One region of the Bradyrhizobium sp. USDA 326 genome, then DNA from elsewhere that is predicted to be linked to it. Evidence: predicted binding sites of a transcription regulator. Region 1 holds the regulator's gene; each other region holds the start of a gene.

Evidence for each region. Region 1 encodes PhoB, which activates phosphate uptake and scavenging genes when phosphate is short. Its sites were predicted from a motif close to TGTCATNNANCTGTCAT; they were not measured.
Region 2: the regulator PhoB is predicted to act here: its motif matches at 2,205-2,221, upstream of ABIG06_RS28315 (DUF47 domain-containing protein).
Region 3: the regulator PhoB is predicted to act here: its motif matches at 3,268-3,284, upstream of phnC (phosphonate ABC transporter ATP-binding protein).

What each region holds. Positions count from the first base shown of each region.
Region 1 is NZ_JBMGQA010000001.1:2,109,508-2,113,883, forward strand. Features, by position in the region: gene ABIG06_RS10140 (aspartate aminotransferase family protein) at 1-1,027, opposite strand, end outside; gene ABIG06_RS10145 (GcrA family cell cycle regulator) at 1,486-1,998, shown strand; gene phoB (phosphate regulon transcriptional regulator PhoB) at 2,226-2,933, opposite strand; gene phoU (phosphate signaling complex protein PhoU) at 2,948-3,664, opposite strand; gene pstB (phosphate ABC transporter ATP-binding protein PstB) at 3,676-4,376, opposite strand, start outside.
Region 2 is NZ_JBMGQA010000001.1:6,044,647-6,049,022, reverse strand. Features, by position in the region: gene sugE (quaternary ammonium compound efflux SMR transporter SugE) at 135-449, shown strand; gene ABIG06_RS28320 (inorganic phosphate transporter) at 442-1,449, opposite strand; gene ABIG06_RS28315 (DUF47 domain-containing protein) at 1,519-2,163, opposite strand; gene ABIG06_RS28310 (branched-chain amino acid ABC transporter permease) at 2,319-3,287, opposite strand; gene ABIG06_RS28305 (branched-chain amino acid ABC transporter permease) at 3,289-4,152, opposite strand; gene ABIG06_RS28300 (ABC transporter substrate-binding protein) at 4,225-4,376, opposite strand, start outside.
Region 3 is NZ_JBMGQA010000001.1:1,941,555-1,945,930, forward strand. Features, by position in the region: gene phnE (phosphonate ABC transporter, permease protein PhnE) at 1-349, opposite strand, end outside; gene phnE (phosphonate ABC transporter, permease protein PhnE) at 379-1,263, opposite strand; gene phnD (phosphonate ABC transporter substrate-binding protein) at 1,336-2,271, opposite strand; gene phnC (phosphonate ABC transporter ATP-binding protein) at 2,348-3,157, opposite strand; gene ABIG06_RS09370 (chloramphenicol acetyltransferase) at 3,332-4,003, shown strand; gene ABIG06_RS09375 (alpha-D-ribose 1-methylphosphonate 5-triphosphate diphosphatase) at 4,000-4,376, shown strand, end outside.

The sequences.
Region 1 (4,376 bases):
AGGGTACCACGGCCTTGATGCCGATCAGGAGGCCCTCGCCGCGCACCTCGCTGACGACTTCGGGATGGCGGTCGATCACGGAGGCGAGCTTCTGCTTCAGCAGCAGCGACATTTTCTGCACGTGACCGAAGAAGCCGGGTTTGAGCATGACGTCGAGAACGGCGTTCGCGGCCGAGATCGCGAGCGGATTGCCGCCGAAGGTCGAACCGTGCGAGCCCGGCCCCATGCCGCGCGCAGCGTCGGCGGTGGCGAGCACCGCGCCGATCGGGAAACCGCCACCGAGCGCCTTCGCCAGCGACATCACGTCGGGCACGACGCCGGTGCGCTTGTAGGCAAAGAGTTCACCGGTCCGGCCCATGCCAGTCTGCACCTCATCGAAGGCGAGCAATAGGCCGTGCTCATCGCAGAGCTCGCGCAGCGCCTTCAGGAAGGCGGGAGGCGCAGAACGAACGCCACCCTCGCCTTGGATCGGCTCGATGAGAATGCCGGCGGTATGCGGGCCGATCGCCTTCTTGACGGCTTCGAGGTCGCCATGCGGCACCTGGTCGAAGCCGTCCATCGGCGGGCCGAAGCCCTCGAGGTATTTTGCAGAACCGGTGGCGGCCAGCGTCGCCAGCGTGCGGCCATGGAAGGCGCCCTCGAAGGTGATCATGCGATAGCGTTCGGGACGCCCCTTGGAGAAGTGGTGGTGGCGCACCAGCTTGATCACACCTTCCAGCGCCTCGGCGCCGGAATTGCAGAAAAACACGAAGTCGGCAAAGCTTTCGTTGCACAAACGCGCCGCGAGCTTCTCGCCGTCCGGGCTCTGGAACAGGTTCGACATGTGCCAGAGCTTCGTCGCCTGCTCCTGCAACGCCTTGACCAACGTGGGATGGGCATGACCGAGCGCATTCACCGCCACGCCCGAGGTGAAATCGAGATAGCGATCCCCATTGGTCGCGATCAGCCAGCAGCCTTCGCCGCGCTCGAAACCGAGGTCGGCCCTGGCGAAAACGGGGAGCAAATGCGGCGCGGCGCTGTTAGTCATGACGTCACTTGAATGTTGCGGACGGTGTGATGCGTGCATTGCGCAACGCACCATTGACCGGCCCGGAAAACGAAACGTGCCGCCTTTTAAGGGCGGCACGTGGGGCTATCTTATGCTTGGCAAGACGGGTGTCAATGCCGCCTGGAAAGCCTCGCGAAATGCTAAATCCGTAGTCTTGCGGTGCCGATTTTGCGGGATTTTCACCACGGAACATGTGGACGCGAGTCGGCGGACTCTTGCGCGGGAGTCACGCCATATTGTAGCGTTTGGACTGTCAGATACGACATCTCGTGCAGCAGTTCTGATCCCAAGAGTCCTCATGTACCGGCGTAAACGTTCGGGCGTCTTGAGCGCGCCCGGCGAGCCTTAAGGGATTCTGACGGCACGGGTTTTTCAAGGCTTAGGCAATCGCTGCGAAGGCCCCAGGATGGCAGGCGCGCAGCGAGGGAAAGGGTGCAATGACGGTTTTGACCTGGTCCGATGATCGCGTCGAGCAGCTGAAAAAGCTTTGGGAGGCCGGACTTTCGGCCAGCCAGATCGCGGCGGAGCTCGGCAATGTGACCCGCAATGCCGTGATCGGCAAGGTGCACCGGCTCGGCTTGTCCGGCCGCGCCAAGAGCCCTTCATCGGCAGCGCCCCGGCCGCGCAAGGCCCGGCCTGCGCAGCACATGATGCGGGTGACCCGCCCCGTCGCCCGCGGCAACACCGCACTGGCGCAGGCCTTCGAGGTCGAGGTGGAGGCCGAACCCGTCACCTACGACAACGTGGTGCCGATGAGCCAGCGGCTGTCGCTGCTGGAATTGAACGAGGCGACGTGCCACTGGCCGGTCGGCGATCCCTCCAGCCCGGATTTCTTCTTCTGCGGCGGCAAGGCGCTCTCGGGCCTGCCCTACTGCGCCCAGCATTCGCGCGTGGCGTATCAGCCTGCAGCGGATCGGCGGCGCGCACCGGCGAAGCCGGGCACGCGGTGAGTTTGCGGATTTAGCTGACTGCAGCCGTCACACGCTGACGGCTCGGCTTACTCGGTGTCGTCCCCGCGGAGGCGGGGGATCAATAACCACAGGGCGCAGTGATTGCGCGAGATGGTCACTCCGAGTCTTCGCCAAACAAAGCCCTGTGATTATGGATCCCGGGCTCACGCTACGCGCGCCCCGGGGTGACGACCAAGATTGTTGCCGCGGCTCGCTAGTTCAGAGCTTTACGTCTGCTCCGCCTTCGCGAACCGATCGTCCAGCGCATAGCCGGCGCCACGGACGGTGCGGATCGGATCCTGCTCACGGCCGAGATTGAGCAGCTTGCGCAGGCGGCCGATGTGGACGTCGACAGTGCGCTCGTCGATGTAGATGTCGCGGCCCCAGACGCTGTCGAGCAGCTGCTCGCGCGAGAACACGCGGCCGGGATGCTCCAGGAAGAACTCCAGCAGGCGATATTCGGTCGGGCCGAGATCGATCGGCCGGCCCGAGCGCGCCACGCGGCGCTTGTCGCGATCGAGCTCGATGTCGCCGTAGGCGAGCACGGTGGCGAGCCGCTCGGGGCTGGCGCGCCTGAGCAGACCCTTCACGCGCGCGAGCAGCTCCGGCACCGAGAACGGCTTGACGATGTAATCGTCGGCACCGGTCGCAAGTCCCCGCACCCGCTCGCTCTCCTCGCCGCGCGCGGTGAGCATGATGATCGGCAGCTGCTTGGTTTCGGGACGGGTGCGCAGCCGCCGGCATAGCTCGATGCCCGACAGGCCCGGCAGCATCCAGTCGAGCACGATCAGATCGGGAATGTGCTCCTTGAGGCGGGTGTCGGCGTCATCGCCGCGCATCACCGTCTCGACGTCATAGCCGTCGCCTTCGAGGTTGTAGCGGAGAAGCTCGGTGAGAGCTTCCTCGTCCTCAACCACCATGATGCGTGCGCCCATGTTGTCGTCGCTCCTTAGGTATTCGGCACCGTCGTGGCGAAGGTCGTCATGTCGCCCTTCGGCCGCTTGTCGGTGATCGCCTGGCCTTCGATCATGTAGAACACGGTCTCGGCGATGTTGGTGGCGTGGTCACCGATCCGCTCGATGTTCTTGGCACAGAACATCAAATGGATGCAGAACGAGATGTTGCGCGGATCCTCCATCATGTAGGTCAGGAGTTCGCGGAACAGCGAGGTGCAGATGGCGTCGACTTCCTCGTCGCCTTTCCACACCGCCATCGCCGCCGGCAGATCGTGCGCGGCATAGGCGTCCAGCACCGACTTGACCTGCTGCTGCACGAGGTCGGTCATGTGCTCCAGGCCGCGGAACAGTTTCAGCGGATGGAAATCCGTCTCCAGCGCTGCGACGCGCTTGCCCATGTTCTTGGCGAGATCGCCGATGCGCTCGAGATCGGTCGCGACGCGCATGGCGCCGACGATCTCGCGCAGATCAACGGCCATCGGCTGGCGGCGGGCGATGGTGAGCACGGCGCGCTCCTCGATGCGCTTCTGCAGCATGTCGAGCTCGGCGTCGGTGGTGACGACGCGCTGACCGAGCGTGACGTCGCGGCGGATCAGCGCGTCGACGGAATCGACGATCATGCGCTCGGCGATCCCGCCCATCTCGGCGACCAGGCGGGTGAGCTCCTGCAGGTCGGTGTCGAAAGCCTTTGCGGTATGTTCAGAACCCATGTTCCGTCTCCTCAGCCGAACCGGCCGGTGATGTAATCCTGCGTGCGCCGGTCGCTCGGCGACGTGAAGATCTTGCTGGTGTCGTCGAACTCGATCAACTCGCCGAGATACATGAAGGCGGTCTTGTCGGAGACGCGGGCCGCCTGCTGCATGTTGTGGGTGACGATCGCGATCGTGTAGTTCTCCGACAATTCCTGGATCAGTTCCTCGACCTTGGCGGTCGAGATCGGATCGAGTGCCGAGCAGGGCTCGTCGAACAGGATCACCTCGGGCCGCACCGCGACGGTGCGGGCGATGCAGAGGCGCTGCTGCTGTCCGCCGGAGAGCGACAGGCCGGAGGCGTTGAGCTTGTCCTTGACCTCGTTCCACAGCGCGCCGCCGCGCAGCGCCTTTTCGACGCGATCATCCATCTCGGACTTCGAGATCTTCTCGTAGAGGCGGATGCCGAAGGCGATGTTCTCGTAGATCGTCATCGGGAACGGGGTCGGCTTCTGGAACACCATGCCGACCCGGGCGCGCAGCAGATTGAGGTCGAGCTTGGGGTCGAGCATGTTGGTGTGGTCGAGCAACAGCTGGCCGGTGGCGCGCTGGCCCGGGTAGAGGTCGTACATCCGGTTGAAGATACGCAGCAGGGTCGACTTGCCGCAGCCGGACGGGCCGATGAAGGCCGTGACGCGATTGGTGCCGAGCGCCAGATTGATGTTCTTCAGCG
Region 2 (4,376 bases), 3.9 Mb from region 1:
ACGGGCCTGATCAAGCCTCATTTGGTGATTGCGGAGCCATTCGGCCAGCCCCATATCGGCTTTCGGGAAGGACGGCCTTCCGTTTCTCAGCACCTCAGCCGCGGGGACGACCCTGCCTTGAATGGAGGGCCGTCATGGCCTGGAGCATCCTGTTCGTCGCCGGCCTTCTCGAGATCACCTGGGCGATCGGCCTGAAATACACTGAGGGTTTCACCAGGCTTCTGCCGTCGGTGATCACCCTGGCGGCCATGGCCGGCAGCGTGATCCTGCTTGGACTTGCGCTCAAATCGCTCCCGGTCGGAACCGCCTATGCGGTCTGGACCGGCATCGGCGCGGTGGGCACTGCGACGCTCGGCATCGTCCTGTTCGGCGAGCCGGCAACGGCCCTGCGCCTTGCCAGCATCGCCCTGATCGTCGCCGGGATTGCCGGACTGAAGCTCGTCACTTGACGAAGATCTGGACCAGCCACCAGGTCAGCGCCGCGACGATGGCGGAGGCCGGAATCGTGATCACCCAGGCATAGACGATCGAGCTCGCGACGTTCCAGCGGACGGCCGAGACGCGGCGGGCGGCGCCGACGCCGACGATGGCACCGGTGATGGTGTGGGTGGTCGAGACGGGAACTCCGAGATAGGTCGCCATGAACAGGGTCGCGGCGCCCCCCGTCTCGGCGCAAAAGCCCTGCATCGGCGTCAATTTCGTGATGCGCAGGCCCATGGTGCGGACGATGCGCCAACCGCCCATCAGCGTGCCCAGTGCCATTGCCGCCTGGCAGGACAGCACCACCCAGAACGGCACCGAGAACTCGCTGCCGAGATGACCCTGCGAATACAGCAGCACCGCGATGATGCCCATGGTCTTCTGCGCGTCGTTGCCGCCATGGCCGAGCGAATAGAGCGAGGCGGAGGCGAATTGCAGGATCCGGAAGGCACGATCGACCGCGAACGGCGTCGAGCGCACCGAGGCCCACGACACGATCGCCACCAGCATCATCGCCAGCAGGAAGCCGACCAGCGGAGACAGCACGATCGCCAGCACCGTCTTGGACAGGCCGCTCCACACCGCGGCCGAAATCCCCGCCTTGGCCATGCCGCCGCCGACGAGGCCGCCGATCAACGCGTGCGACGACGAGGACGGGATGCCGAGCGCCCAGGTCACGAGGTTCCAGACAATCGCGCCGATGAGCGCTGCGAAGATCACCTGGGCATCGACGACCGCGGGGTCGATGATGCCGGTGCCGATGGTCTGGGCGACGTGCAGTCCGAACACCATGAAGGCGATGAAATTGAAGAAGGCGGCCCAGAACACCGCGAATTGCGGCCGCAGCACGCGGGTCGAGACGATGGTCGCGATCGAATTGGCGGCGTCGTGCAGGCCGTTCAGGAAGTCGAACAGCAGCGCGACGGCGATCAAGCCGACCAGAATGGGAAGACCCAACGCGGCGTCCACGGCGGCCCTGCCCTAAAGTTGGCGCATGATCTGAACGGAAAACCGCTGCACACTTTTCCGGATCATGCGCTAAACCTGCTCGATGACGATGCTGTTGATCTCGTTCGCGACGTCGTCGAAGCGATCGGCCACCTTCTCGAGATGGTCGTAGATCTCGACGCCGACGATGAAGTCCATCGCGTTGCCCTCGCGATGCTTCAGGAACAGCTCCTTCAGGCCGATGTCGTGGAGATCGTCGACCCGGCCCTCCAGCTTGCCGAGCTCTTCGGTGATCGCGGTCAGCATGGCGACGTTCGGGCCGATCGATTGCATCAGCGGCAGCGCACGCCCGACGAGATTGGCGCATTCGATCAGCAGCCCGCCGATCTCGCGCATGGGCGGCTCGAAGCTGCGGACCTCGAACAGCATGACCGCCTTGGCCGTCTGCTGCATCTGGTCGATGGCATCGTCCAGCGACGTGATGAGGTTCTTGATGTCGCCGCGGTCGAACGGGGTGATGAAGGTGCGGCGCACCGCCGTCAGCACCTCACGGGTGATGTTGTCGGCGTCGTTCTCGAACTGGTTGACGCGCTGGCAATAGACCGGCGTCTCCTCGCCCCCATTGAGCATGCCCTGGAGCGCGATCGCGCCCTGGATCACGGTCTGGGCATGCCGGTCGAACAGGTCGAAGAACCGTTCTTCCTTGGGCAGGAACGCTCGAAACCAACGCATCATGGGGATAGGCTACCGGTTGGAAATGGTCAGGCCCGGAGGGCTGTCATGAAACTGTCATAGACCATTTTCGATCCGCGCGCGTGTCATCTCACGCCCACGGAGCCGGGTCATCCACCGCTTTCACACATCAATGTAATTTGTGCGATTCCAAGTGCTTAGAGCGACCGGCGGAAGTAATGCGCGATTTCGCCGATGACGCCGCGGCGGAAGGTGAGCACGCAGATTACGAAGATCGCGCCCTGGATCACCGTCACCCACTGTCCGAAGCCCGCCAGATATTGCTGCATGGCGATGATGACGAAGGCGCCGACCACGGGTCCGAAAATGGTCCCGAGACCACCGACCAGCGTCATCAGCACGACTTCGCCCGACATCGACCAGTGCACGTCGGTAAGCGAGGCGTTCTGCGCCACGAACACTTTCAGCGCACCGGCAAAACCGGCCAGCGTGCCCGACAGGACGAAGGCCAGGAACTTGTACTGGTCGGTGCGGTAGCCGAGCGAGATCGCCCGCGGCTCGTTCTCGCGGATCGCCTTCAGGACTTCGCCGAACGGCGAGTTGATGATGCGGAAGATCAGGAGGAAGCCGGCGAGGAAGCCTGCCAGCACGACGTAATAGAGCACCGTGGGCTTGGAGAGATCGAAGACGCCGAACATGTGCCCCTGCGGGATGCCCTGGATGCCGTCCTCGCCGTGGGTGAATGGGGCCTGGAGATAGATGAAGTACAGGAGCTGCGACAGCGCCAGCGTGATCATCGAGAAATAGATGCCCTGGCGGCGGATCGAGATGTAGCCGGTGATGATCGACAGGACGAACGCCGCGGCGATGCCGACGAGGATGCCGAGCTCCGGCGGCAGCGCCCACACCTTCAGCGCATGCGCGCTGCAATAGCCCGCTGTCCCTAAGAACATCGCGTGGCCAAAGGACAGCAGGCCGCCGTAGCCGATCAGCAGATTGAAGGCGCAGGCGAGCAGCGCAAAGCACAGCGCCTGCATCACGAAGAAGGGATAGACGCCGGTGAACGGCACGGCCGCCAGCAGCAGCGCCATCAGCACGAACATGATCATCTCGTCGCGCATCGCGCGAGGGGTCACCGGCAGAGTGTCGTCCGTCAGGGTTGTCATCTCAGGCGGCCCTTCCCGTCAATCCCGTTGGCTTCACCAAGAGCACCAGCACCATCAGCACGAACACGACGGTGTTGGAGGCCTCGGGGTAGAAATACTTGGTCAGGCCCTCGATCACGCCGAGCGCGAAGCCGGTGATGATCGAGCCCATGATCGAACCCATGCCGCCGATCACGACCACCGCGAACACCACGATGATGAGGTCGGCGCCCATCAGCGGCCGCACCTGGTTGATCGGCGCCGACAGCACGCCGGCGAGTGCCGCAAGGCCGACGCCGAGACCGTAGGTCAGCGTGATCATGCGCGGCACGTTGATGCCGAAGGCGCGCACCAGCGTCGGGTTCTCGGTGGCGGCGCGCAGGTAGGCGCCGAGCTGCGTCTTCTCGATCAGGAACCAGGTCGCAAGGCACACGACGAGGGAGAACACGACGACCCAGCCGCGATAGATCGGCAGGAACATGAAGCCGAGATTCATGCCGCCCTTGAGCTGGTCCGGAATGGCATAAGGCAGGCCGGAGGAGCCGAAATAGTTCTGGAACACGCCCTGGACGATCAGCGCGATGCCGAATGTCAGCAGCAGGCCGTAGAGGTGATCGAGCCCCGTCAGCCATTGCAGCATGGTCCGTTCCAGGATCATGCCGAAGATGCCGACGATGATGGGCGCGAGCAGCAACGCCCACCAGTAGCTGATCCCGCCGAGGTTCAGCAGGAAATAGGCGACGAAGGCGCCCATCATGTAGAGCGCGCCATGGGCGAAGTTGATGATGTTGAGCATGCCGAAGATCACGGCAAGCCCGAGACTGAGCAGCGCGTAGAACGAGCCGTTGATCAGTCCCACCAGTAGCTGAGCGTATAGAGCCTGCATCGATCCCGCACCCGGTCCCTTCGGCGTTCCTTGAAAGTCGCCCGCGGGCCTCAAGGCCTGCGGGCCGTTATCTTACTTCTTCAACAGCGCGCATTTGCTCGCGGACAATGGCGTGAAAGCCTGGTCGCCCGGCACCGTGCCCACCAGCTTGTAGAAGTCCCATGGCCCCTTGGACTCCGAGGGCTTCTTCACCTCGAACAGATAGGCGTCGTGGATGGTGCGGC
Region 3 (4,376 bases), 170 kb from region 1:
GGAAACGACGGACGGGAAAGCGCAGGATGTTCGACGGCACGATGTTGCGCGCCGCGAGCAGGCTGACCGGCAGCGCGAACACTGCCGCCAGCGTCGTGCCGAGCAGCGCGATCGACAGCGTCTCGCCGAGCGCCTTCAGATAGATCGGCAGCGACGAGCCGGGATCGGGCGGGATCATCATCAATGTGATCCAGCCGAGCTGGCTGAGGCCGGCGAAGAAGCGCGATGGCGAGAAGTCGAGATCGACGAGGCCGTAGATGAGGATCGCGAACGCCGCGGCGATCATCGCGGGCGTCGCGAGCCGCGACGAGGCCGGCCGGTCGAATACATCGGGATAGCGCGCACGCATCTGCGCGGCATCGGCCTCCTGCGGCTTCGTCACGTCCGCGCCTCCTTGCCGAACAGGTGGCCGCGCAGCCAGCCGGTGGCGATGTCGATGATGAATACGGCAATGATGATGGTGAGCAGGATCGCGCTGACGTCCGAATAGTAGAACTTGCGGATGGAAACGACGAGCTCCTGGCCGATGCCTCCGGCGCCGACAAAGCCCATCACGGAGGCCTCACGGACGTTGATCTCGAAACGCAGCAGCGCGTAGCTGGCATAGCCCGCCGTCACCTGCGGCACCACGGCAAATCGCATGCAGGACAGCCAGCTCGCGCCGGTCGAGCGGATGCCCTCGACCGGCTTCATGTCGGCGTTCTCGACGATCTCCGAAAACAGCTTTCCGAGCGCACCGGTGGAGTGGATCGCGATCGCCAGCACGCCCGCCATCGGACCGAGCCCGAAGGCGATGACGAAGACCAGTGCGAACACAATCCCAGGCACCGTGCGGGCGAACTCGAGCAGCCGCCGCACGACGAAGCGCAGCCAGGGCGCAGGCGAGGTATTTTCAGCCGCGAAGAAGTTCAGACAGAAGGCGAGAGTCGCGCCGATCAGCGTGCCGACGTAGGAGATCAGCAGCGTCTCGCCGAGCATCTTCAGCCATTTGCGCCAGCCCCAGAACCACTCGCCGACATCGGTCCGGACCCGCTGGCCGCTGTCGAGCGTGAGGATGCGGTCGAAATAGCTGAGGAAGTTGCCGAAATAGGTGAACAGCGTGCGCAAATTCACTTCGGCACCGATCGCGGCGAGAACCAGCGCGGCGGCAAAGATCGCTGCTCCCAATAGGAGGCGGAGCCGTCGCCGCGAAACCGCCTGGCGATAGGCGGCATTCAGCGCGGCGAGCTGCTGCTCGGGGAGGATCGAAACCGCTGTCGTCATCTGTCGAAACAGGTCCCGTCAAAGAAAGAGCCGGGTCCTACGGACCCGGCTCAGGTGCATCGTCCCGAAGACTCAGGACGCCTTCTTTTTACGCAGTGCGTCGACGAACTTGATCAGCTCGATCGTGCCATCCCAATCCTTGGTGGTGGCGGGATGAAAACCCTTCTTCTGGCCATCCTGGAGGCGGTCGAAGGCCGCCTTGTCCTTGGCCGGCGCGTCGAAGAATGCCTTCGCGATCGCCGCCTTCGCGTCTTCCGGCAGGTCGGAGTTATAGGCGTAGGGACCGTTGATGATCGGCGCCGACTTGTGGATGATGCGGAAATCGTCCTTCTTCATCGCCGAACCATCGGCGTTCTTGAGCATGCCCTTGGTGAGCATCTGCGCCAGCGTCGAATCGTCGTCGCTGGTCCACTGGTTGGCGGCGACGTCGACGGTGCCCTGCGCCAGCGCCAGCACCGCGTTCTCATGGCTGCCGGTGAAGACGACCTTGCTGAAATAGGTGTCGGCATCGTGGATGCCCATCTTGTCGAGCTCGAAGCGCGGCACGTTGTTGCCGGAGGTCGAATTCGGGTCGACGAGGCCGAGGTTCTTGCCCTTGAGGTCGTCGATCTTCTTGTAGGGACTACTCGCCTTGACGAAGAAGACCGAGTAGTAGCCGGTCGAGCCGTCGGCGTTGATGTCGTTGGCGAAGGCGTCGGTCTTGACGCCGGTCAGGCGGGCGCGGGCGAACGAGGCCGAGCCGTAGCTCGCGATGTGGATGTTGCCGGCGCGCTGGCCCTCGATCACAGCGGCGTAGTCGTTGGCGATGCGCAGCGTGACCTTCACGCCGAGCTCCTTGGAGAGATAGCTCATGAACGGCGCCCAGCGCTCGGTGACGCCCGAGGCGTTCTCGGCCGGAATGACCGCGAAGGTCAGCTCGGGATACTTGGTTCTCCAATCGTCCGCGGAAGCGGAGGCGGTGAACGCGAGCGCGGCGGCGCCGGCAAGGACTAATCTGCGAGTGATCATGATACCCTCTTCATCGGTTGGTCATCGGTTGGGTCGGTTGACGCAAGAACCTGCAACTCAAAAGATGCGCCGCGGCTCAGGCCGCAGCGGCCGTTCCGAGCGCCGGGACGCCGGCGGACGCCGGCACAGGCATGCCGCCCATGACCTCGTTGGCTTCGAGATCGTAGAGCTCGCGCGCGACCTGATCGGTCAGCATCGACGGCGCGCCGTCGAACACCACGCGGCCCGCGGACATGCCGATCAGGCGGTCGCAGTAACTGCGGGCGAGATCGAGCGAATGCAGATTGCAGAGCACGGTGATGCCGAAATGCTTGTTGATGCGCAAAAGCGCATCCATCACGACCTTGGTGTTGCGTGGGTCGAGTGAGGCAATCGGCTCGTCGGCCAGGATGATATCGGGCTGCTGCACGAGGGCGCGGGCGATCGCCACGCGCTGCTGCTGACCGCCGGAGAGCTGGTCGGCGCGCTGGGCGGCGAGCGACGCGATATCGAACTGCTCCAGTGCGGACATCGCCAGCGCCTTGTCCTGCTCCGGCCAGATTTGCGACAGCGAGCGCCAGGCCGGCATCGTCGCGAGCCGTCCCATCAGGACGTTGGTGAGGACATCGAGCCGGCCGACCAGATTGAACTGCTGGAAGATCATTGCCGACCGCGCCCGCCATTGGCGCAGATCCTTGCCGCGCAATGCGGTGACGTCGGCGCCGTCGAACAGGATGCGTCCCTCAGTCGGCGTCACCAAGCGGTTGATGCTCCGCAGCAACGTCGACTTGCCGGCACCGGATCGCCCGATCACACCGACGAAGCCGCCCGGGGAAACCTCAAACGAAGCGTCGTCCACTGCGGCTTTTGCGCCGAAGCGACACGTCAGACCATCGACCACCAGCATGCGGGGCTCCAGATTAACTGGAGCCAATCGCTAACGTCCATGCTTAACACTTGTGTGACACGGCCGTTGCAGCGCAGCGATCCTGCACACGTCATCCCCTGTCATCGCCACGTCATGATATCGTCATGAATCCGCTCGAAGAGGAACGCCCGCCCCTCGCACCTCGGATACAACATGGCCGCCAAAGCCCTATCGGTTCAGCCGACCATCGACCCCTCGGCCAATTTGCATGAGACCCGGCTCGGCGCCTATACCGAGGTTGGCGCGCGCACGATCCTGCATGAAGTGGCGATGGGCGATTACTCCTATGTCGTCAACGATTCGCAGATCACCTACACCACTATCGGAAAGTTCTGCTCGATCGCGGCGATGACGCGCATCAATCCCGGCAACCATCCGATGCACCGCGCGACGCAGGCGCACTTCACCTACCGCTCCAGCGCCTATTTCGACGGTGAGAGCGACGATGCCGAGTTCTTCGACTGGCGACGCCAGCATCACATCCATATCGGTCACGATGTCTGGATCGGCCATGGCGCGATCGTGTTGCCGGGTCGAAACATCGGCACCGGCGCGGTGATCGCAGCCGGTGCCATCGTCACCAAGGACGTGCCGGCCTACACCATTGTCGCCGGCAATCCGGCCCGTATCGTGCGGCGGCGGTTCTCGGAGGAGATCGCCGGACGGCTCGCGAAGCTCGCCTGGTGGGACTGGGATCACGACAAATTGCGCGCGGCGCTGCCCGATTTCCGCAATCTCGGGATTGAAGATTTTCTTTCGACATACGAAGCACGGGCGAGCTCTCTCACCAACTCTCCTGCCAGCAAACGAAGCGCGATCGCGTGACAGACATATTCCTCGAAGGCGGCCGCGCCCTGATCGGCGTCGAGTTCGTCGAAACCTCACTTCTCGTGTCCGGAACGGACATTGCACAGGTCGATGCTTCTCGCGGTCGTGCCCGGCTGGCGATCGATGCCCGCGACCTGTTGGTGCTGCCCGGCATCGTCGATCTGCATGGCGATGCCTTCGAGCGGCAGATGATGCCCCGCGCCGGCGTCGATTTTCCGATCGACGTCGCGCTCGCCGACAGCGACCGCCAGGCGATCGGCAACGGCATCACCACGGTCTTTCACGCCACGACCTGCTCCTGGGAGCCGGGCCTGCGCAGCGCCGACAATGCGCGCGGTCTGATGGAGGCGATCGAGCGGCAGCGTCCGCA